Regions from separate parts of the Actinocorallia libanotica genome, predicted to be linked through region 2. Evidence: riboswitches for the same ligand, from Rfam matches in the RefSeq annotation. Region 2 holds a riboswitch; the other holds the start of a gene.
What was found. Region 2 has a riboswitch for glycine ahead of gcvP (aminomethyl-transferring glycine dehydrogenase). Riboswitches for the same ligand answer to the same signal wherever they lie in the genome.
Positions count from the first base shown of each region.

Region 1: another riboswitch for glycine. It lies ahead of gcvT (glycine cleavage system aminomethyltransferase GcvT); the one in region 2 lies ahead of gcvP (aminomethyl-transferring glycine dehydrogenase).

Region 1 covers NZ_BAAAHH010000036.1:64,065-73,968, reverse strand. Annotated here, with positions in the region: gene gcvT (glycine cleavage system aminomethyltransferase GcvT) at 1-967, opposite strand, end outside; glycine riboswitch at 1,048-1,130, opposite strand; glycine riboswitch at 1,135-1,234, opposite strand; gene ABD140_RS32165 (TSUP family transporter) at 1,299-2,090, opposite strand; gene ABD140_RS32160 (Asp23/Gls24 family envelope stress response protein) at 2,357-2,881, opposite strand; gene ABD140_RS32155 (DUF6286 domain-containing protein) at 2,881-3,483, opposite strand; gene ABD140_RS32150 (YdeI/OmpD-associated family protein) at 3,545-4,117, opposite strand; gene purU (formyltetrahydrofolate deformylase) at 4,155-4,991, opposite strand; gene ABD140_RS32140 (CE1 family esterase) at 5,098-5,982, shown strand; gene ABD140_RS32135 (amino acid deaminase/aldolase) at 6,040-7,218, shown strand; gene ABD140_RS32130 (DUF3618 domain-containing protein) at 7,246-7,551, opposite strand; gene bcp (thioredoxin-dependent thiol peroxidase) at 7,670-8,137, shown strand; tRNA gene ABD140_RS32120 (tRNA-Leu) at 8,165-8,239, shown strand; gene ABD140_RS32115 (MEDS domain-containing protein) at 8,404-9,258, shown strand; gene ABD140_RS32110 (anti-sigma factor RsbA family regulatory protein) at 9,258-9,904, shown strand, end outside.
Region 2 covers NZ_BAAAHH010000028.1:24,327-34,230, reverse strand. Annotated here, with positions in the region: gene ABD140_RS28345 (flippase-like domain-containing protein) at 1-1,163, opposite strand, end outside; glycine riboswitch at 1,333-1,428, shown strand; glycine riboswitch at 1,429-1,516, shown strand; gene gcvP (aminomethyl-transferring glycine dehydrogenase) at 1,637-4,498, shown strand; gene ABD140_RS28335 (tetratricopeptide repeat protein) at 4,609-5,391, shown strand; gene ABD140_RS28330 (flavin reductase family protein) at 5,471-6,028, shown strand; gene ABD140_RS28325 (alpha/beta fold hydrolase) at 6,195-7,055, opposite strand; gene ABD140_RS28320 (sugar ABC transporter ATP-binding protein) at 7,067-8,104, opposite strand; gene ABD140_RS28315 (ATP-binding cassette domain-containing protein) at 8,032-8,490, opposite strand; gene ABD140_RS28310 (ABC transporter permease) at 8,487-9,515, opposite strand; gene ABD140_RS28305 (sugar ABC transporter substrate-binding protein) at 9,525-9,904, opposite strand, start outside.

The sequences.
Region 1 (9,904 bases), on a different contig from region 2:
CTCCGCTGGTCACCACGCCGCAGGGCGCGCCGTCCTCGCCGATGACCGCGTACCCCGCCCGCGGCACCCGCCGCCCGCGCGCGACGAGCCCGACGAGCTTGCGGGACGGCCCGTTCTCGGCGACGGCCGCGAGGGCGTCGCGTCCGACGAAGTCCTTCTCCAGCCGCACGATCCGGCCGAGACCAGCATCGTACGGGGTCAGCTCGGCGGTCAGCTCATGCCCGTACAGCGGCATGCCCGCCTCCAGGCGCAGCGTGTCGCGGGCCGACAGCCCGCACGGGGTGATCCCGTCCCCGCCCGCCTCGGTGATCCGCTGCCAGAGCTCCACGGCGTCCCCGGCGTCGACGAACAGCTCGAAGCCGTCCTCACCGGTGTAGCCGGTGCGGCCGATGAAGGCGACGACGCCGCCCACCGTGCCGCTGACCAGGGAGTAGTACTTCAGCCCGGCGAGGTCGACGTCGGTCAGCCGCGCCAGGATCTCCTGCGCCCCGGGCCCCTGGACGGCCAGCAGCGCGTAGTTCTCGGTCTGGTCGTCGACCGTGGCCTCGAAGTCGGCGGCCCGCGCCGTCAGCTCGGCCGCGACCACCCCGGTGTTGGCGGCGTTGGCCACCACCAGGAACCCGTGCCGGCTGAGCCGGTAGACGATCAGGTCGTCCAGCACCCCGCCCCGCTCGTCGACGAGCATCGTGTAGCGCGCCCGGCCCTGTTCCAGCGCCGAGATGTTCCCGGCCAGCGCGTGGTCCAGCGCCTCGCCGGCCTGTGCGCCTGTAACGAAGATCTCACCCATGTGCGAGACGTCGAAGATCCCGGCGGAGGTCCGCACGGCCTGGTGCTCGGCGGTCTCCGACTTGTAGCGCAGGGGCATGAGGTACCCGGCGAAGTCGACGAGATTGCCGCCGAGCTCCTTGTGCAGCTCGTACAGCGGCGTCGTCTTCACGGCGGCGGGTTTTTCAGAGGCAGGGGACACCTGGGTGAGCTCCTTGTGACCGGCACACGGCAGAACGTTTCCCATCGTCCCATCCGTACACCTGCTGAGTGGGCCCTCCCCCTCTGTCTTCTCTGCCTGAGAGCTTCACCCGTACGGGCTTTCACCTTCGGCGGAAGGCTCCGGCGCCTTCTCTTTCCAGAGGCCGCCCACCCCTCGCGGTCCTGGGTGCCTGAGAGGTTCCGGGGAGGAATTGCTCCTTCGGCGGCCCGGACCCGCCGGGCCCGGACGCTCTCCCGCACGGGATCATTCGGCGTCACCCCAACTATAGGGCTCCCCGTCCGCCCCGTCGGCGCCAGGATGCCCTTCGCCCTCAGCCCAGGCCCTGCGCCAGGTAGAGCAGGGAGACGGCGACGGCCAGGCCGCCCAGGAGCAGCCGGAGCGCCTTCTCGGGGAGCCGGGGCTGCAGGAGGGCGCCCAGGTAGCCGCCCGCCAGGCCGCCCAGGCCGCACAGGAGGCCCAGGGTCCACAGGGGCGCGATGTCGCCGGGGGCGATCAGGGACAGGACGGCGTAGGCGGCGGCGCCCACGATCGAGGTGACGAAGGTGGCGGCCAGGGCTGCGGGGGCCACGACCGCGACGGGCAGGCCGCGGCCCACCAGGATCGGGCCGAGCAGGGAGCCGCCGCCGACCCCGTAGATCCCGCCGACGACGCCGACGCCCAGGGCCAGCGCGGTCACCGCGGTACGGGACGGCTCAGGCGCCGGGGGCCGGGGGGACGGGCGCAGCGTCCGCAGGCACAACCACGTGCCCAGGGGGAGCAGGAAGGCGGCGACCAGCAGCCGGAAAACGGTCGGACCCGGCAGGGCGAAGACCCGGATCACCGCGCCGACGACCACGCCGGGCGCGGTCCCGGCCACCAGCAGCCGGGCCAGGGGGCCGGTCAACCGTCCCGTCCGGCGGTACCGGATCAGCGCGCCGGGCCCCGCCACCACGTTGAACAGCAGGTTGGTGGGGGTGACGGCCGGGCTGGGCACGCCCAGCACGCTCAGTTGGACGGGCAGCAGGAACACCGCTCCCGACACGCCCACGGGCGCGGTCACCACCGCGATCAGCAGTCCGGCGCAGAGCCCGAGCAATCCGGTCTGCCAGAATTCCCAAGCCATTAGACCAGGATTGCATAGATAAGTCCGCGCACCGTGGAGACCGGCGGCGCCTCGGTGCGCCGCCGGTCCCGAGCAGAAGGTCTAGCTCTGTTGGCTCAATCCCTCGCGGTCCCCCTTCCCCGACCCGGAGACGGAACATGATGCAGTGGTCACTGCTGATCGATACCCCCTGCGGATGGACGAGGAGTGACTTACTTAGCAACGACTGTACGAAGCGCCGCCCGGTACGGCGCTATCAGAACCGACAAATGCCGGTAGACCTCTCTTTAAGCGATACGCGTCTCGTGGTAGACCAGCCGGAACCGCAGGACCGCGTGCAGGTCGGGCATCTCGATCGCCTCGCGGAAGCGCACCAGCGAGTCCTCGCTGATCCGGGCGAGCAGCAGCCCGAGGTCGGCGCTCTCGTGGCAGAGGATCTGCAGCATCACCCGCGGCCGGGAGCGCGTGCCGGTGAAGCGCACGCGCACGTCGTGCACCCCCGGCAGCCCCAGCACCTCGCGGGTGAGCCCGGCCACCGCCTCGTTCGTCAGCGCCTTCCGGCGCCCGCCCAGCAGGGTGAAGCGGCGTAGCGCCGCCGCCCTGCCCTGGAGCAGCAGCCAGCACGTCCCCAGCACCGCCACCGCGGTCAGCAGGCCCGCCACCGCCGGCCAGAACCAGGGGTTGCGGGCGATGAAGCCGGAGGTGCCCTCGCCCAGCACCGGCCGGTCGCCCAGGAACCTGTTGAGTCCCAGCAGCACCCCGCTCGTCCCGCACAGCGCCAGCCCCGTCAGCGTCAGTCCCCTGCGCGCCATCAGCCCCGCCGACCCAGCCGGACGGCGACCGCGCGGCCGCGCTGCGGTCCGATCTCCTCCAGCCGGGCGAGCACCGCCCGGCGCAGCGGGACGATCGCCTCGGGCGGCGTGCCGCGCCGCGCTCCGGCCCGTACCGTGATCCGCCAGCCGACGCTCACCCGCGCCCGCACCACTCCTGGCGCCCCCAGCGCCGCGTCCTCCAGCGACCGGCGCAGCCCGTCCCTGCTCAGCGCCGCCGAGACCGCGGGGTCGTCGCCCCGGAGCAGCTCCATCCGGTCGTATCCGGGCAGCACCGCCAGCAGCAGGAGGACCATGCCCGCGATCCACAGGAGGTAGGCGGCCAGCTCCACCGCCGGATCGCCCCACAGCAGCGTCCGCAGCTCGGCGTCCAGCCGCTCCGCCCACGCGGGCGGCACGAGATGGTGCCCGTACCGGCGGGCCAGCACCTCCGCCGCGCCGAACCCGCCGCACGCCGCCATCAGGAGGGCGACGGCCGCCTCGGCGCCCGCCCGCTCCTTGCGGAACTCCCTGGCCGCGCGCCTGCGCGCCTCCCGCCGCCGCGCCGAATCCCCGAACAGCTCCGTGACCAGCGTCTCCCCCATAAGGGAACAGTAACCGAGCCACCACGTACGGCGATCTTCCCCGCCCCCCGAGTCGCCGGTTTCAGAGGTGGAGCTTCTCGCCCCTGCCCAGCATCGCGACGAACTTCTCGATCCGGGCGGCACGGGTCTGGGGGCGCTTGGCGTCCTGGATCCGGTACAGGATGGCGTAGCGGTTGCGCCCGTCGAGGCCGGCGAAGAACTCTGCGGCGGCCGGGGCCGCGTCCAGCGCGTCCTGGAGGTCCTCGGGGACCACGGCGTTGCGCGGCGAGGCGTAGGCGCGCTCCCACCGCCCGTCCGCGCGGGCCCGCTCCACCTCGGCCAGCCCCGCCGGGCGCATCCGGCCCGCGGCGGTCAGCTCGGCGACGCGCTCGCGGTTGACCTGGGACCACTTGCTGCGGGGCGTGCGGGGGGTGAAGCGCAGCAGCCAGTACGTCTCGTCCAGGGGCGCCTTCTGACCGTCGATCCAGCCGAAGCACAGTGCCACGTCACGGGCCTCGGGGTAGGTGATGGACGCCACTCCCGAGCCCTTCTTGGCGAACTTGAGCCACAGTCCCGGGGACACCTCGTGCTCGGCCTCCAGCCACTCCTCGAAGGCGGACGAGGACGCGAAGGCGAAGGTCGGCAGATCGCTCATACGCGCGACCCTAACGGCCGCCCGTGACATTTCCGGATCAGCGGAAGACGACGGTCTTCTCGTCGTTGAGCAGGACGCGGTGCTCGGCGTGCCAGCGGACGGCGCGGGCCAGGGCCAGGCACTCCATGTCGCGGCCGACGCGGCGCAGGTCCTCGGGGGTGTGGGTGTGGTCGACCCGGGCCACCTCCTGCTCGATGATCGGGCCCTCGTCCAGGTCGGGGGTGACGTAGTGGGCGGTGGCGCCGATCAGCTTCACGCCGCGCTTGTGCGCCTGGTGGTAGGGCTTGGCGCCCTTGAAGGACGGCAGGAACGAGTGGTGGATGTTGATCACCTTGCCCTGCAGCTTGGCGCACAGGTCGTCGGTGAGGATCTGCATGTAGCGGGCGAGCACCACCAGGTCGGCGTCGTAGTGCTGGACGAGGGTGAGGATCTCGGCCTCCTGCGCGGCCTTGCCCATCGTCATCGGCAGGTGGTGGTAGTCGATGCCGAAGGACTGGGTGAGCGGGCGCAGGTCCGGGTGGTTGGAGACGACCGCGACCACGTCGATGTCCAGCAGGCCCGAGCGCATCCGGAAGAGCAGGTCGTTGAGGCAGTGCCCCTCCTTGGACACCATGATCAGCACCTTCATGCGGGTGGCGGCGTCGCTGAGGTGCCAGTCGAGCGAGAACTCCCGCCCCAGCGGCGCGAACAGCCCCTGGAGCTCCTCCAGGCCCTCCTGGGCGGTGAACTGCACGCGCAGGAAGAACCGCCCGGCGTCCTGGTCGCCGTACTGCTGGCTCTCCAGGATGTTGCACTGCCGGGACGCCAGCAGGCCGGAGACGGCCGCCACGATGCCCGGACGGTCGGGGCACGACAGCGTGAGGATGTAACTCAACTCTCCACCTTCTGCAGGGGACGCCGGGGGCACGATGACTCGCCAGTTTATGCCCTGGTGGGAACGCCGCGTTTGGGGTCGGACGCGGACGCCTACATTCAAGGGCATGCGTCGACTTCTGGCCCTTTTGCTCGCTTTCGTACTGCTCGGTGCGTGCCAGGCCTCCGCGCCCGGGAAGGACGGCGCCCCCGGGCCTTCCGCCACCGGGACGGCGCCCCGCCCGGCCGAGCGGGACGGCGTCCCCACCGCGGCGGGCACCCACAGGCTCAAGCTGGAGGTCGGCACGCCCGGCCACCGCGAGTACCGGCTGCGCGTGCCCCCGGCGCTGCGCTCCTCGGCCGGGCCGCTGCCGCTGGTGCTGGCCGTCCACGGGGGCGCCTCCAACGCCGAGAAGTTCCAGGAGCTCAGCGGCTTCGACGAGGTGGCGGACGAGAAGGGCTTCCTGGTCGCCTATCCCGAGGGCTTCGCCTTCAGCTGGAACGCCGGCCCCTGCTGCGGCCCGGCCAAGCTCGCCCGCGTCGACGACGTCGGCTTCCTGGAGAAGCTGATCGACCGGCTCGTCGAGGCGAAGGTCGCCGATCCGGAGCGGGTGTACGTCTCGGGCTTCTCCAACGGGGGCGGCATGGCCTACCGCATGGCCTGCGAGGGGCCGGGCAGGGTCAGGGCGATCGGGGTGGTCTCGGCCTCCCTGGTCATCGACTGCGATCCCGGCCGCCCGGTCTCGGCGATGATCGTCCACGGGAGGGCCGACCGGTCGGTGCCCTACGAGGGCGGCGGGCGGCGCGACTTCAACGACGACCGGCCCTTCGCCCCGGTCTCCCGCGCGGTCGCCTTCTGGCGCGAGGCGGCCGGGGTCCGGGCCCTGCGCCGGGAGGGCGCCTGCCGGACGGGCGAGGGCAGGGCCGTGGTGCGCTTCTGCCCGCACGGCGGGGGCCACGTCTGGCCCGAGGGGACGGCGGCGCGGCTCTGGGCGTTCTTCTCCTCGGTGTAGCCGGAAAGACAGACGCGAATACTTTTCATGTTTCACTTTTTATGGGAAAGTGGACACATGGATCTCAAGGCGCGTTATGACTTCGCGACCGCGGAGCTCGACCCCCCGTTCGCGATCGTCGACCTGGCGGCCTTCCGCGCCAACGCCGCGGCCCTGGTGCGCCGGGCCGGGGGCAAGCCGATCCGGGTGGCCAGCAAGTCCGTCCGGGTCCGCGCCCTGCTGGAGGAGGTCCTGGCCCTGGACGGCTTCGCCGGGATCATGGCCTTCACCCTGCCCGAGGCCCTCTGGCTGGCCGGGCACCGCACCAGCGACGACATCCTCGTGGCCTACCCCACCGTCGACCGCGCCGCGCTGCGCCGCCTCGTCCGCGACGAGCACGCCGCCCGCACCGTCACCCTCATGGTCGACTGCGCCGAGCACCTGGACCTCATCCCGGCCGACGGGCACCCCGTGCGGGTCTGCCTCGACATGGACGCCGCCTACCCGGTGCTGGGCGGCCGGGTGAAGGTCGGCGCGCGCCGCTCCCCCCTGGCCACCCCCGAGCAGGCCGCCGCCTTCGCCGAGGAGGTCGTCAAGCGGCCGCACCTGCGGCTGGTCGGGCTGATGGGCTACGAGTCGCAGATCGCCGGCGTGGGCGACGCCCCCGCCGGCAGGCCCGCCATGGGCCTGGCCGTCAAGGCGATGCGCGCCCGCTCCCGGGTGGAGCTGGCCCGGCGGCGCGGCGAGGTCGTGCGGGCCGTGCGCGAGGTGGCCGACCTGGAGTTCGTCAACGGCGGCGGCACCGGCAGCCTGGAGTGGACCTCGGCGGAGCGGGCGGTCACCGAGGTCGCCGCCGGGTCCGGCCTGTTCCAGCCGCACCTGTTCGACAACTACAGCATGTTCAAGGCCACGCCCGCCGCGCTGTTCGCGCTGCCCGTCGTGCGGGTGCCCGGCCCGGGCACCGTCACCTGCCTGGGCGGCGGCTACCTCGCCTCGGGCCCGGCCGACGCGCTGCGCCTGCCCCAGCCCTACCTGCCGGCCGGGCTGGGGTACACCGGCACCGAGGGCGCCGGGGAGGTGCAGACGCCGCTCGTCGGGCCGGGCACCGCCGGGCTGGGGGTCGGCGACCGCGTCTGGTTCCGGCACACCAAGGCCGGCGAGCTGTGCGAGCGCTTCGACGCCGTGCACCTGGTCCTCGGCGAGGGCGTCGAGAGCACCGTCCCCACCTACCGGGGCGAGGGGAAGACCTTCCTGTAGGCCTGTAGGCCTACAGGCCCCGGAGGCTCAGCCCCGGCCGCTCCGCCGGGCGCGCAGCACCAGCAGGACGACGCCCGCCAGCACGACACCGCCGACGATGAGCGCGCGCTTGCGCTGCTCCTCGGTGAGCGGCGAGCCCTCGGCGTCGCCGGGCGAGACGATCGCGCCGACCGTCGCGGCCACCTGGTGCAGCTCCTCGCGCACCCGGTCGCCGGTGCGGTGGACGACGTTGCTCGGGCTGACCCGGTCGGCGATCGCGTCGATGTTGCGCGCGAGGGCCTCGAGTTCGCCCTCGATCTCCTGCTCGATCCGGTCCGGATCCCTGTCGGCCATCCCGCGTCCTTCGTCGTAGTTACCGGTGGGCGATCAGTCTTGCAGGTCATCGCCGCCCCCAGGGAGGCGAGTGCCGGTAAGTTTGTCCCTTCCACCACCCGCCGCGAAAGGATGCCAGGTGACAGACCGTCTCGAGCCCGGCGACGAGGCCCCCGACTTCACGCTCACCGACGCCGACGGCGAGCCCTTCACGCTGTCGTCGCTGCGCGGCGCGAAGGTCCTCCTCTACTTCTACCCCGCGGCGATGACCCCCGGGTGCACCAAGGAGTCCGTGGACTTCGAGCAGTCGCTGGCCGAGCTGGAGGCGGCCGGGGTGAAGGTGGTCGGCGTCTCCCCCGACGCCCCCGCCAAGCTCGTGAAGTTCCGCGAGCGCGACAAGCTGACCTTCCCCCTGCTGTCGGACCCCGAGCGCGCGGTGCTGCAGGCGTACGCCGCCTACGGCGAGAAGAAGCTCTACGGGAAGGTCACCGTGGGCGTCATCCGCTCCACCTTCCTCATCGACGAGGAGGGCAGGATCGAGAAGGCCTACTACAACGTGCGGGCGACCGGGCATGTGGCCCGTCTCCGCAAGGAGCTGGGCCTGTAGCCCGCTGGTAAGGTCGTAGCCGCGCACGGGGCCGTAGCCCAATTCGGCAGAGGCCGGCGGTTTAGGTCCGTCGTGTTGTGGGTTCAAATCCCACCGGCCCTACATAAAAGGGACAGCCCACCGGCTGTCCCTTTTTCGTGCCGCGGCATCCGCCCCTCCCCCCTTCCGGCGCGCGCCGAGTCGTTATATGAAAAAAGCGGCGGCCCCACCGGGCTCCGCCGACGTAGATTGGACGGGTCCGCACCCGTCGGGAGGCCCGAGCAGCCATGTACGTCCGGAGATCGGTCAGGGATCTTCTCCCGGGCGACCATGCCTGGCTCCCGTTCTGCTGCCCCGACGAGCAGGGCCACGTCATCGGCTCGTGGATCGCCCAGGGGCTGCGCATCCGCGACAAGGTCGTCTACGTGACCGACGCCGAGCACTGGGAGCTGCCCGGCCTGTACGGCCACGACCTGAGCCCCGCGGTCCGGGCGGGCCTGCTCACCCTGCTCCCGGTCGGCGAGGCCTGCCTGACCGGCGGGATGTTCGACCCGGAGAAGATGCTCCAGACCGTCGCCGACGAGATCGCCAAGGCCGAGGAGCAGGAGTTCCGCGGCATCCGGATCACCGCCGAGACGTCGTGGGCGCTGGACCAGCCGTTCGGCGACACCCGCCTCATGGTCTGCGAGCGCGAGCTCGCCGAGCGCGTCGGGCCGAGCGTGTCGGTCACCGCCATCTGCCAGACCGACGTGCGCCGCTGCTCGCCCGCCCAGTTCGACCTGCTCGCCGAGCAGCACGAGGTGCGGGTGGTGCCCGACCCCGACTTCGACGACCCGGTCCTCAGCATCACCCGCACCTACCGGCCGCCCGGCCTGCGGTTGTGCGGCGAACTCGACGCCGCCCGGCACACCCACTTCGTCGAGGCGCTGAACTCCCTGCCGTCCCAGGAGGAGGCGATCCACCTCGATCTCTCCGAATTGGACTTTCTCAGCCTCAGCGCGCTGCGGACAATGGTCGAATACACGCGGAGGCGCGGATCGCGCGGTGCCGTCGTGCTGCACCGGGTGCCGCCCGAGGTGCGCTCCACGCTGGAGGTGGTCGGGATGCACCGGCTGCCGGGGATCCGACTGGATGAGGACTGATGGCCCTGACCCATGTGGCACTTCCCTACGACGCGGACGAGGATTTCCTGGAAGGCGCCTTCCCCTTCCTGGACGAGGGTCTGGAACGTGACGAGACGGTCCTGGCCGTCACCTGCGAGCACAAGACGGGGCTGCTCCGCGAGAAGTTCGGCGCCCAGGTGCGCTACGTCCCCCCGGCGGCCTTCTACGAGCACCCGGCACGGGTCGTCTCGCGGGTCCTGCACCAGATGGAGACGGCGGCCGAACGCGGGAGGCGGGTGCGGCTGCTGGCCGAGCCCGACTGGAAGGGCCGCGCCGACTGGGAGACCGTGGAGTGGCTGCGGCTGGAGGCCCTGGTCAACGTGGCGCTGGCCCGCACGGACGGCTCCATCATGTGCCCCTACCACGCGTCCCTGCCGCGCCCCGTCCTGGACGGCGCGCGGCACACCCACCCCCTGCTCGCCCGCGACGGCCTCCCCCGGGACAACCCCGCCTACCTGGACCCCGCCGTCTTCAGCGCGATGTGCGACCCGCCGCTGCCGCCCGCACCCGGGCACGCGCTCGAGATGCCGCTGCGCTCGGCGGACCTGCGCGAGCCGCGCGCGCTGATCACGGTGTACGCGCACCGCTACGGGCTGGCCGGGCACCGGCTGCACCAGCTGCTGGT
Region 2 (9,904 bases):
GCGGTGTCGTCGAGGCTGCGGTGGGCGATCCGGTGGTGGTGCAGCACCTCCAGCTGCCGCCACAGGTCCATGGCGAGCCCGTCGGTGAGCTCCTCGTCGGGCAGGTCGGCCAGCGGCACTCCCGCCAGGTGCTCGTAGGCCAGCAGCGCGGCCTCGGTGCCGACCTCGGAGGTGGCCAGCAGCCGCGGGGTGCGGGCACCCGCGGTGGACGCGGCGTAGGAGGCCAGCGACTCCTGTTCCAGGGAGCGGCGCAGCGAGCGCACGGCGCGGCGCGGCTGGTTGGCCCGCAGCCGCAGCCCGCGCCAGATCCGGTAGAACAGGCCGGCCGCCTGCTGGTCGCGGTCCAGGAGGGTGACGTCCAGCCGCCGCTCGGGCAGCTCCACCAGGTAGCTGCGGTGGTCCAGGGTGCCGTCGTCGGTGCGCACGATGCGGGTCGGCCGCATCCCGAACCGGCGCAGCACGCCGGCCACCGCGCTGCCCGGGGGCCGCGGGTTGGGGGTGCCCAGGCCGTAGAGCGTCAGATAGCCCACGAGGCGGCCGATGAGGTAGGTGGCGACCAGGCCCAGGGCGGTGGAGCGGCCCGCCACCAGGGAGGCCAGGGCGGCCAGGGCGATGGTGCCCCACATGACCGCCTGCCAGCGGGGCCGCCCCCCCAGGCGCACCGCGGTGATGTAGGCGATCACGGGGGTGAGGTCGGACTGCAGCGAGACGGTGTCGGAGCCCGCGGGCCCCAGCACGCCGGTGAGCTCGCTGGGCCCGTTGGCGGCGACCCAGGCCTCCACCGCGTAGTCCACGCCCAGGCCGGCGATCGCGGCGAACAGCCCGAACATCACCCGCATGCCGTCCCGGCGCGCGATGCGGTCCAGGGCGAACACCACCGGCACGGCCAGCACGCCGAAGCTGGAGGTGAGCCCGGCCAGGCTCAGCAGGAAGTGCGGCGCCTGCTCGGTGCCGCGGCTGATGTCGGTCTCCAGGCCGGTGGTCGTCTGGGTGGCCAGGGAGGTCAGCAGCAGGAGCAGTCCCAGCCCGGCCAGGCACGCCAGCGCCCGTACCAGGGTGGCGGGGTTGCGGATCCGGTTCGGGAGGGAGGGCTCCTCCACCACCACCGCCCCGGACGAGGACGGCATCGGCTCCAGGGCAGCGCCGCCCTGAGTGCTCGTCACGCTTACACCGTCCTCCCGGTTCCGGTCGTCCCCAAAGATTAGCCCCACCATGACACCGTGTGATCAAGCATCCGGCGGTTGTTCCGTGCGTGGCGGAACAACCCGATCTTTCCCTGTCGGGCCCGTCCGCGGGAGGCCGATGGCCCACCGGATAGACTGATCGTGCTGTCGACCCCGTGCGGGAGAGACTCCGCGCAAGCCGGCGTGGAGCGCCGAAGGAGCAACCTCCCCGGAACCTCTCAGGCAAAAGGACCGTGTGGGCGAGGCGCCTCTGGAAAGCGGGCCACAGGGCCCCACCGAAGGTGCAAGCCCACCGGGTGAAGCTCTCAGGTCCCCATGACAGAGGGGGAGGAACGAACGACCGCAGCGAAGCGAGGATCGTTCGTTCCTCTGCGGGGGTCCGGGGGTCGCCCCCGGTGGAACGGGGTCTCACGACCCCTCCTCAACCCTTTCGTGTTCCAGGAGGCTCGTCCATGACCGCGCAGTTCGACTTCTCCGACCGGCATATCGGGCCGTCCGCCGACGACCAGGCCAGGATGCTCGCCGCCGTCGGCTTCGCCGATCTCGACGCACTGAGCGAGGCCGCGGTGCCCGCCGCGATCCGCACCGGCCGCCCGCTGGACCTGCCGCCCGCGCTGAGCGAGACCGCCGCGCTGGCGCGGCTGCGCGAGCTGGCCTCCCGCAACACCGTGCTCACCTCGCTGATCGGCCTGGGCTACCACGGCACGATCACCCCGGGCGTGATCCTGCGCAACGTGCTGGAGAACCCGGGCTGGTACACCGCCTACACGCCCTACCAGCCGGAGATCTCCCAGGGCCGGCTCGAGGCGCTGCTGAACTTCCAGACGGTGGTCTCGGACCTGACCGGGATCCCCGTGGCCAACGCCTCCATGCTGGACGAGGGCACGGCGGCCGCCGAGGCGATGGCGCTGGCGCTGCGGGCCACCCGCCGCAAGGAGCCCGGCGTGTTCGTGGTGGACGCCGACGCGCTGCCCCAGACGGTCGAGGTCGTGCGGGCGCGGGCGCTGCCGCTGGGCATCCCGGTGGTCGTGGCCGACCTGGACGCGGGCCTCCCCGAGGGAGACGTCTTCGGCGTGCTGGCCCAGTACCCCGGCGCGTCCGGCAGGGTCCGCGACCTGCGTCCGGTGGCCGAGGCGGCGCACGCCCGCGACGCGCAGTTCGTCGTGGCCGCCGACCTGCTGGCGCTGACCCTGCTGACCCCGCCCGGCGAGATCGGGGCCGACATCGTGGTGGGCTCGGCCCAGCGGTTCGGCGTGCCCTACGGCTTCGGCGGCCCGCACGCCGGCTACATGGCCGTCCGGGAGGGCCTGGAGCGCCAGCTCCCCGGCCGCCTGGTGGGGGTGTCGGTCGACGCCGACGGGAACCAGGCGTACCGGCTGGCGCTGCAGACCCGCGAACAGCACATCCGGCGGGAGAAGGCGACCTCCAACATCTGCACGGCGCAGGTGCTGCTGGCCGTCATGGCCTCGATGTACGCCGTCTACCACGGCCCCGAGGGGCTGACGGAGATCGCGCGCCGCGCGCACCGGATGGCCGCGACGTTCGCCGCCTCCATCGAGGCCCAGGAGGTCGAGGGCTTCGAGGTCGTGCACGAGCACTACTTCGACACCCTCACCATCCGCGTCCCCGGCCACGCCCCCGCCGCGGTGGAGGCCGCGCGGCGCGCCGGTTTCAACATCCGCCTCGTGGACGACCGGACGATCGCGGTGGCGTTCGACGAGACCACCACCGAGGAGCACCTGCAGACGCTGCTGGAGGCGATCGAGCAGCGCGGGTTCCGCCGCGCGGTCGCGCTGGCCGAGCCGGTGGAGGAGCTGCCGGAGGAGCTGCGCCGCACCAGCACCTTCCTGTCCCACCCGGTCTTCCACGCCCACCGGTCCGAGACGGCGATGCTGCGCTACCTGCGCCGCCTCCAGGACAAGGACATCGCCCTGGACCGGTCGATGATCCCGCTGGGCTCGTGCACGATGAAGCTCAACGCCACCACCGAGATGGAGCCGATCACCTGGCCGGAGTTCGCGAACATCCACCCGTTCGCGCCGGTCGAGCAGGCCGCCGGGTACGTCGAGCTGATCGGCGAGCTGGAGGCCTGGCTGGCGGAGATCACCGGTTACGCCAGGGTGTCGGTGCAGCCGAACGCCGGGTCGCAGGGCGAGCTGGCGGGGCTGCTGGCGGTGCGCGCCTACCATGCCTCCCGCGGCGAGGAGCACCGCGACGTCTGCCTCATCCCGTCGTCGGCGCACGGCACCAACGCCGCCAGCGCCGTCATGGCCGGGATGCGGGTGGTCGTCGTCAAGTGCGACGACGCCGGGAACATCGACATGGCCGACCTGCGCGCCAAGATCGACAAGAACGCCGCCGACCTGTCGGTGATCATGGTGACCTACCCCTCGACGCACGGCGTGTACGAGGAGTCGATCACCGAGGTCTGCGCCGCGGTGCACGCCGCGGGCGGCCAGGTGTACGTGGACGGCGCCAACCTCAACGCGCTGGTCGGCCTGGCCCGGCCCGGCGAGTTCGGCGCCGACGTCTCCCACCTCAACCTGCACAAGACGTTCTGCATCCCGCACGGCGGCGGCGGTCCGGGCGTCGGCCCGGTCGCGGTCGGCGCGCACCTGGCGCCGTTCCTGCCCAACCACCCGCTGCGACCCGAGGCCGGCCCCGACACCGGCGTCGGCCCGATCTCGGCGGCCCCGTGGGGCTCGGCGGGCATCCTGCCCATCCCGTGGACCTACATCGCGCTCATGGGCCACGACGGGCTGCTGCGCGCCACCCAGGTGGCGGTCCTGGCCGCCAACTACGTGGCGCGCCGGCTCGCCCCGCACTACCCGGTGCTCTACACCGGCCGCAACGGCCTCGTGGCGCACGAGTGCATCGCCGACCTGAGGAAGATCACCAAGGAGACCGGGGTCACCGCCGAGGACGTCGCCAAGCGCCTCATCGACTACGGCTTCCACGCCCCGACCCTGTCCTTCCCGGTGGCCGGCACGCTGATGATCGAGCCGACCGAGAGCGAGGACCTGGCCGAGCTCGACCGCTTCTGCGACGCCATGATCGCGATCCGCGCGGAGATCGGCCGTGTCGCCTCCGGCGAGTGGGACGCCCAGGACAACCCCCTGCGCAACGCCCCGCACACCGCCGAGACGCTGACGGCCGACGACTGGAAGCACGGCTACACCCGCCAGGAGGCCGCCTACCCCGTGGCCTCCCTGCGGGAGAACAAGTACTGGCCGCCGGTCCGCCGCATCGACCAGGCCTTCGGCGACCGCAACCTCGTCTGCTCCTGCCCGCCGCCGGAGGCCTTCGAGGACTGATCGGTCCGAGCTTGAGGCTATTGATCAGGAAAGGGCCGTGTCGTCTCTCCGACGGCGCGGTCCTTTTCAGTAGGGTCGCGTGAGCACTTCTCGAAGGAGGCAGCTCCGCCATGACCCTGGCTCAGGCCCGCCTGCTGGCGGAGACCGGTGATCTGTCCGCCGCCGCGGAACTCTTCGCCGCGGCGCTGGACGAACCCGATCCGTCCGGACGCGCGCAGGCCGCGCTGGGACTGGCGGTGGTGCTGGAGGAGCTCGGTGAGCACGCCGCGGCCCGCGACGCGGACTGGACGGCCATCGAGACCGGCGACCCCGAGTACGGCCCGCGCGCCGCCTACCACCTGGCGGTCTCCTGCGAGCGGGCCGGGGACCGCCCGGCCGCCGAGCAGGCCTGGCGCCTGGTGGTCTCCTCGGCGCACCCGGCCTACCTGCCCGCCGCCTGCCTGGCGCTGGCCCAGCTCGCCGACGACGACGGCGACACCGAGACCGCGGCGGGCTGGTGGCAGAAGGTCATCGCCACCGGCGACGAGCAGCACGCCCCCGTCGCCGCCCACGACCTGGCCCAGCGGCTGCTGGAGCAGGGCCAGACGGCCCGCGCCCAGCAGATCCTCGCCGCCGCCCTGCGCGCCGCGCCCCCCGAGGGCTACGCCTACGCCCGGCTGGCGGTGGCGATGGGCCTGACCCACCTGGAGCAGGCGATCGGCGCGTTCCGCGCCGCGGTGGACGCCACGGACGCCCCGGACGTCGCCCCGCTCGCCGTCGAGCTGCTCGCCCGCACCCTCCCCCTGCGCGGCCGCGACGAGGAGGCGGCGCACATCTGGCAGCGGGGCCTGGCCGATCCGCTGCTGGCCGAACAGGTCGCCGCCCGCCTGAACCGCGCGCAGTCCACGGGTTAATTACTGCGCTTTGTCTATTTTCTAGCCTTCTGTAGAGGAAGGCTGTAATTAGTGTGACTATGGGCATTATTATTCTTTCATGAGTGTTCAGATTCATCCCGCGCCGGAGGCCGTCGAGCCCACCCCGCTGGAAATGCGCCGGGCGATGGGAAGCTTCGCCAGCGGCGTCACCGTCGTCACCGGGCTGCACGAGGGCGAGCCGGCGGGCTTCGCCTGCCAGTCCTTCGCCTCCGTCTCCCTCGAGCCCCCGCTGGTGCTCTTCTGCGCCGACCACAAGGGACGCGCCTGGCCGCGGATCCGGGCGGCCGGCCGCTTCACGGTGAACGTGCTCGGCGAGGAGCAGCAGGACCTCTGCGCCCGTTTCGGCTCCAGCAGGGGAGCCAAGTACGAGGGCCTGGACTGGGAGGCGTCCCGCTGGGGCACCCCCTCCCTGCCCGGTGTCCTCATGCGCGTCCACGCCGAGGTGCACCAGGTGACCGCGGCCGGTGACCACGACGTGGTGATCGGCAGGGTGCTGGAGCTGGAGACGCCCGGCGACGGCCGACCGATGATCTTCTTCCGCGGCGGGTTCGGCGTCCAGGACGAGCAGGACTGGCGCATCCCCGATGTGTGGGGATGGGGTGATGACCGGGTCTGAGCCCGCTCCTCCATCCGACCGCCGTCCCGATCCGCCCGCCCGGCCCCTCGAGGGCCGGGCCCCCTCGGGAACCGGCTGAGAAGGCCGCGCCGGACACGCCCTGACACTCATGACGAAGCCCCCGGTCCGCTCACCGTGAGCGGACCGGGGGCTTCGCCGCGCGGGGTCACCCGTCGTCGCGGAGGAAGCCGATCACCACGCGGTTGAACTCCCGGGCCCGCTCCACCTGCGCCCAGTGGCCGCAGCGCGACATGACGTGCAGGCTGACGTTGGGCATGAGGGAGAACGCGAACAGCCCGCCGTCGTAGGGGTTCACCAGATCCTCGCGCCCCCACAGCAGGAGGGTCTCGTGCTCGATCGCGGCGGCCTCCCGCCACAGCTGCATCCTGCGGGAGCCCTCGGGGGTCAGGAAGCTGGTGCGGAACCGCTCGAACGCCTCGGCCGCCCCGGGCCGCTGCGAGCGCTCGAACCGGTCGTCGATCATCTCTTCGGTCACGAAGGAGGCGTCGTGGACCATCCCGCGCATGAAGACCGCGAGCTTCTCCCGGCTGGGAGCGGCGTTGAAGTCGTACAGGCGAGTGTGCCCCAGGGTCGGCTCGGGCGTGAACAGCCGGGCGGTCATGCCCCCGGGGCCCATCAGCGCCAGGCGGTCCACCCGGCCGGGGTGGTCGAGCGCCATGCGGGTGCCGACACCGCCGCCCAGCGAGTTGCCCACGATATGAGCCTTCTCGATGCCCAGCTCGTCCATCAGCCCGACGACCGTGGCGGCGCTGTGGCTGAAGAAGTCGCCCTCGTACGCGGCCGTCTCGCTGGCGCCGAAACCGGGCTGGTCGACGATGAGGGTGCGGAAGGACCCGGCGAAGACCGGGAGGTTGTCCGCGAAGTTGGCCCACCCCGAGACGCCGGGGCCCGCGCCGTGCAGAAGGATCGCGACCGGCCCCTCGCCGGCCTCGTTGTAGTGGATCCGCTGCCCGCCGACCGTCGCGGTCCGGGAGGTCTCCTGGTATCCGTAGCCCGCTGAGGGCATGTCCTCTCCTCTCACTGGTGGCCTGCGGCCGCTGTCATGAGCTCCATGTCGGTGGCGCCCCGGCCGAACTCCCCGACGACCCTGCCCTCGCGCATCATGAGGATGCGGTCGCACAGGCCGGTCAGCTCCGGCAGTTCGGAGGAGACCAGCAGGATCGCCGTCCCCTCCTCGGCCAGCCTCTCGATCAGGGCGTAGATCTCGCGTTTGGCGCCCACGTCGATGCCCCGGGTGGGCTCGTCCAGCAGCAGGACCGCCGGGCGGTGCCACAACCAGCGACCCAGCACGATCTTCTGCTGGTTGCCGCCCGACAGGGTGCGCACCGGGATCTCGTCGTCCGCGGCCTTGAGCTTCATCTGGTCGTACAGCACCGAGAGCACTTCGGCCTGCACGGCTCTGCTGGTCGGCGCCCACAGCGGGCGCGCCCCGTCCAGCACCATGGTGGCGTTGGCGCGCACCGACTGCTCCATGGCCACGCCCCGGGCCCGCCGGTCCTCGGGGACCAGGCCCATGCCCGCGGCGATGGCGCGGCGCGGGTCCCCGGGGCGGACGGACGCGCCGTTCACCTCGACCTCTCCGGCGCGCCCGATCGTGCCGTAGAGGGCCTCGAGCACCTCCGACCGGCCGCTGCCGACCAGGCCGCCGATACCGACGACCTCCCCGGCGCGCAGGTCCAGGTCGAAGGCGTCCGGCAGCGGACGCGGACGCAGGCCGCGGGCCCGCAGGACCGTCGGGCCGAGGGAGGCGGGGGAGCGCCGGTAGCGGTCGGCCACCGAGCGGCCTACCATCATCGCGATCAGCTCGGCCTCGCTGGTCTCGGCCGTGGCGACCGTGCCGACCAGCCGCCCGTCGCGCAGCACCGTCACCGAGTCGCAGATCTCCATGATCTCGTTGAGCCGGTGGCTGATGAACACCTGGGCGGCGCCGCCCTCTCTGAGCTCACGCATGATCGTGAAGAGCCGCTCGACGTAGTCCTCGGTCAGCGAGGCCGTGGTCTCGTCGAACCCGATGACACCGCAGTCCCACGCCAGGACCCGGGCGACCTCGACCATGTGCTTGTCGTCCTGGGACAGGTCGCGTCCTCGCGGACCTTCCGCCAGCGCACCAGGCCCCGCCGGCCGAGCCGGCCCAGCGCGAGGTTCTCCGCCACCGTCAGGTCGTCGCACAGGTGCGGGTCCTGCATGACGACGCCGACACCGGCCTTCAGTCGGGAGGCCGGGTCGAGCGCGGGCAGGGGCGTCCCGCCGGCCCGGACCTCGCCGAGGTCCGGGGCGACCTCGCCGGAGAGGACCTTCATCGCGGTGCTCTTGCCCGAGCCGTTCTCGCCGATGAGGCCCCGGACCTCCCCGGGCGCGACATCGAGCGCGAAGCCGTCGAGGGCCACGGTGCCGCCGTACTGCTTGCGGACTCCGGAGATGGCGAGCCGGCCGGCCGTCATGTCCTGCTCCTGGCCCGGAGCCGGTCGATGCCGACGGCGACGATGAGCACCGCGCCGGTGACGACCCCCTGCCAGAACGTCTGGACCTGCAGGAGGTTCAGCGCGTTGTCGAGCAGCGAGACGAACACCACGCCGATCAGGGTGCCCAGGAAGGTGCTGTTGCCGCCCATGAACGAGGAGCCGCCGAGCAGGACCGCCGCGATGACCGACAGCTCCATGCCGATGCCGATGCTGGGGGAGGCCGCCTGGATGCGCCCGGCCATCACCACCGCCGCGACGCCGATGAACAGCCCGTTGAGGGCGAACGCCAGGATCTGCACCCGCTCCACCGGGACGCCCGCCAGGCGCGCGGCGCCGGCGTTGCCGCCGACCGCCAGCAGGTTGCGCCCGAAGGTGGTGAACCTCATCAGCAGGACGGACGCCGCCAGCAGGATCGCGGCCAGCACGACCGGGACGGAGACCGGGCCGACGGACCCGTCGCCGAGCCAGAGCACGAAGTCGAAGCCCGCCCGGTCGTAGAGCTGCACCGAGGTGCCGTCCGTGCCCAGCTGCGCCACGGACCGGAAGATCGACATCGTGCCCAGGGTGACGACCATGAAGAACAGCTGGAACCTGGCGATCAGGAGGCCGTTGACCAGGCCGGCGAGCAGGGCGGACGCCGCCAGGGTGGCCAGGACCGCCACCGGCACCGGAAGCCCGGCGTTCATGAACCCGAGCATGAGGACGGTGTCGAGCGCCAGCAGGGAGCCCAGCGACAGGTCGATCATCCCGGTGGTGATGACGAAGGTGGTGCCCAGGGCCAGCAGCAGCGGCACCACCGCGCCGCGCAGCACGTTGTTGAGGTTGGCGTAGTTCAGGAAGTACTCGTTGCCGATCGACATCCCGACGAACATCACCACGACCAGGACGCCGATGCCGGTCCACGGCGGCGCGCTCTGGAGCAGGGTCCGCAGCCGGGAGGCCGGGTCCGGCCCGGCCGGGGGGACCTGGGGGTTCCCCGCCGGGCTCGAGATCGCCAGTTTCATCGCGCTCCCCTACTCCTGGTACTCGCCGCAGCGGGCGTCGGAGGCGGTCATCCCGGCGTCGTCCTTGGTGTACTTCTGGTAGGGCACCGTGAGGTACTCCGCCTTCTCGCCGCGCTGTATCGCCTCGACCTGCCGGGACGCCTTGAACGCGACGGAGAAGAGGTCGGCGCCGAACGCCGCGGCGATGTCGCCGCCCTTGACGGCGTTGAGCGTCGCCTCGTCGTTGTCGAGCGAGGTGATGACCAGGTCCTTGCCCTGGCTCTTGCCGGCGAGTGCGGCGCCGCGCGCCATCGCGCCGTTCTGGGAGAAGACGGCCTGGGTCTCGGGGTGCTGGGTGAGGAAGTCCTCCATCTTCTGCTGGGCCTCCTCGGTGGTGATGTTCTCCAGGT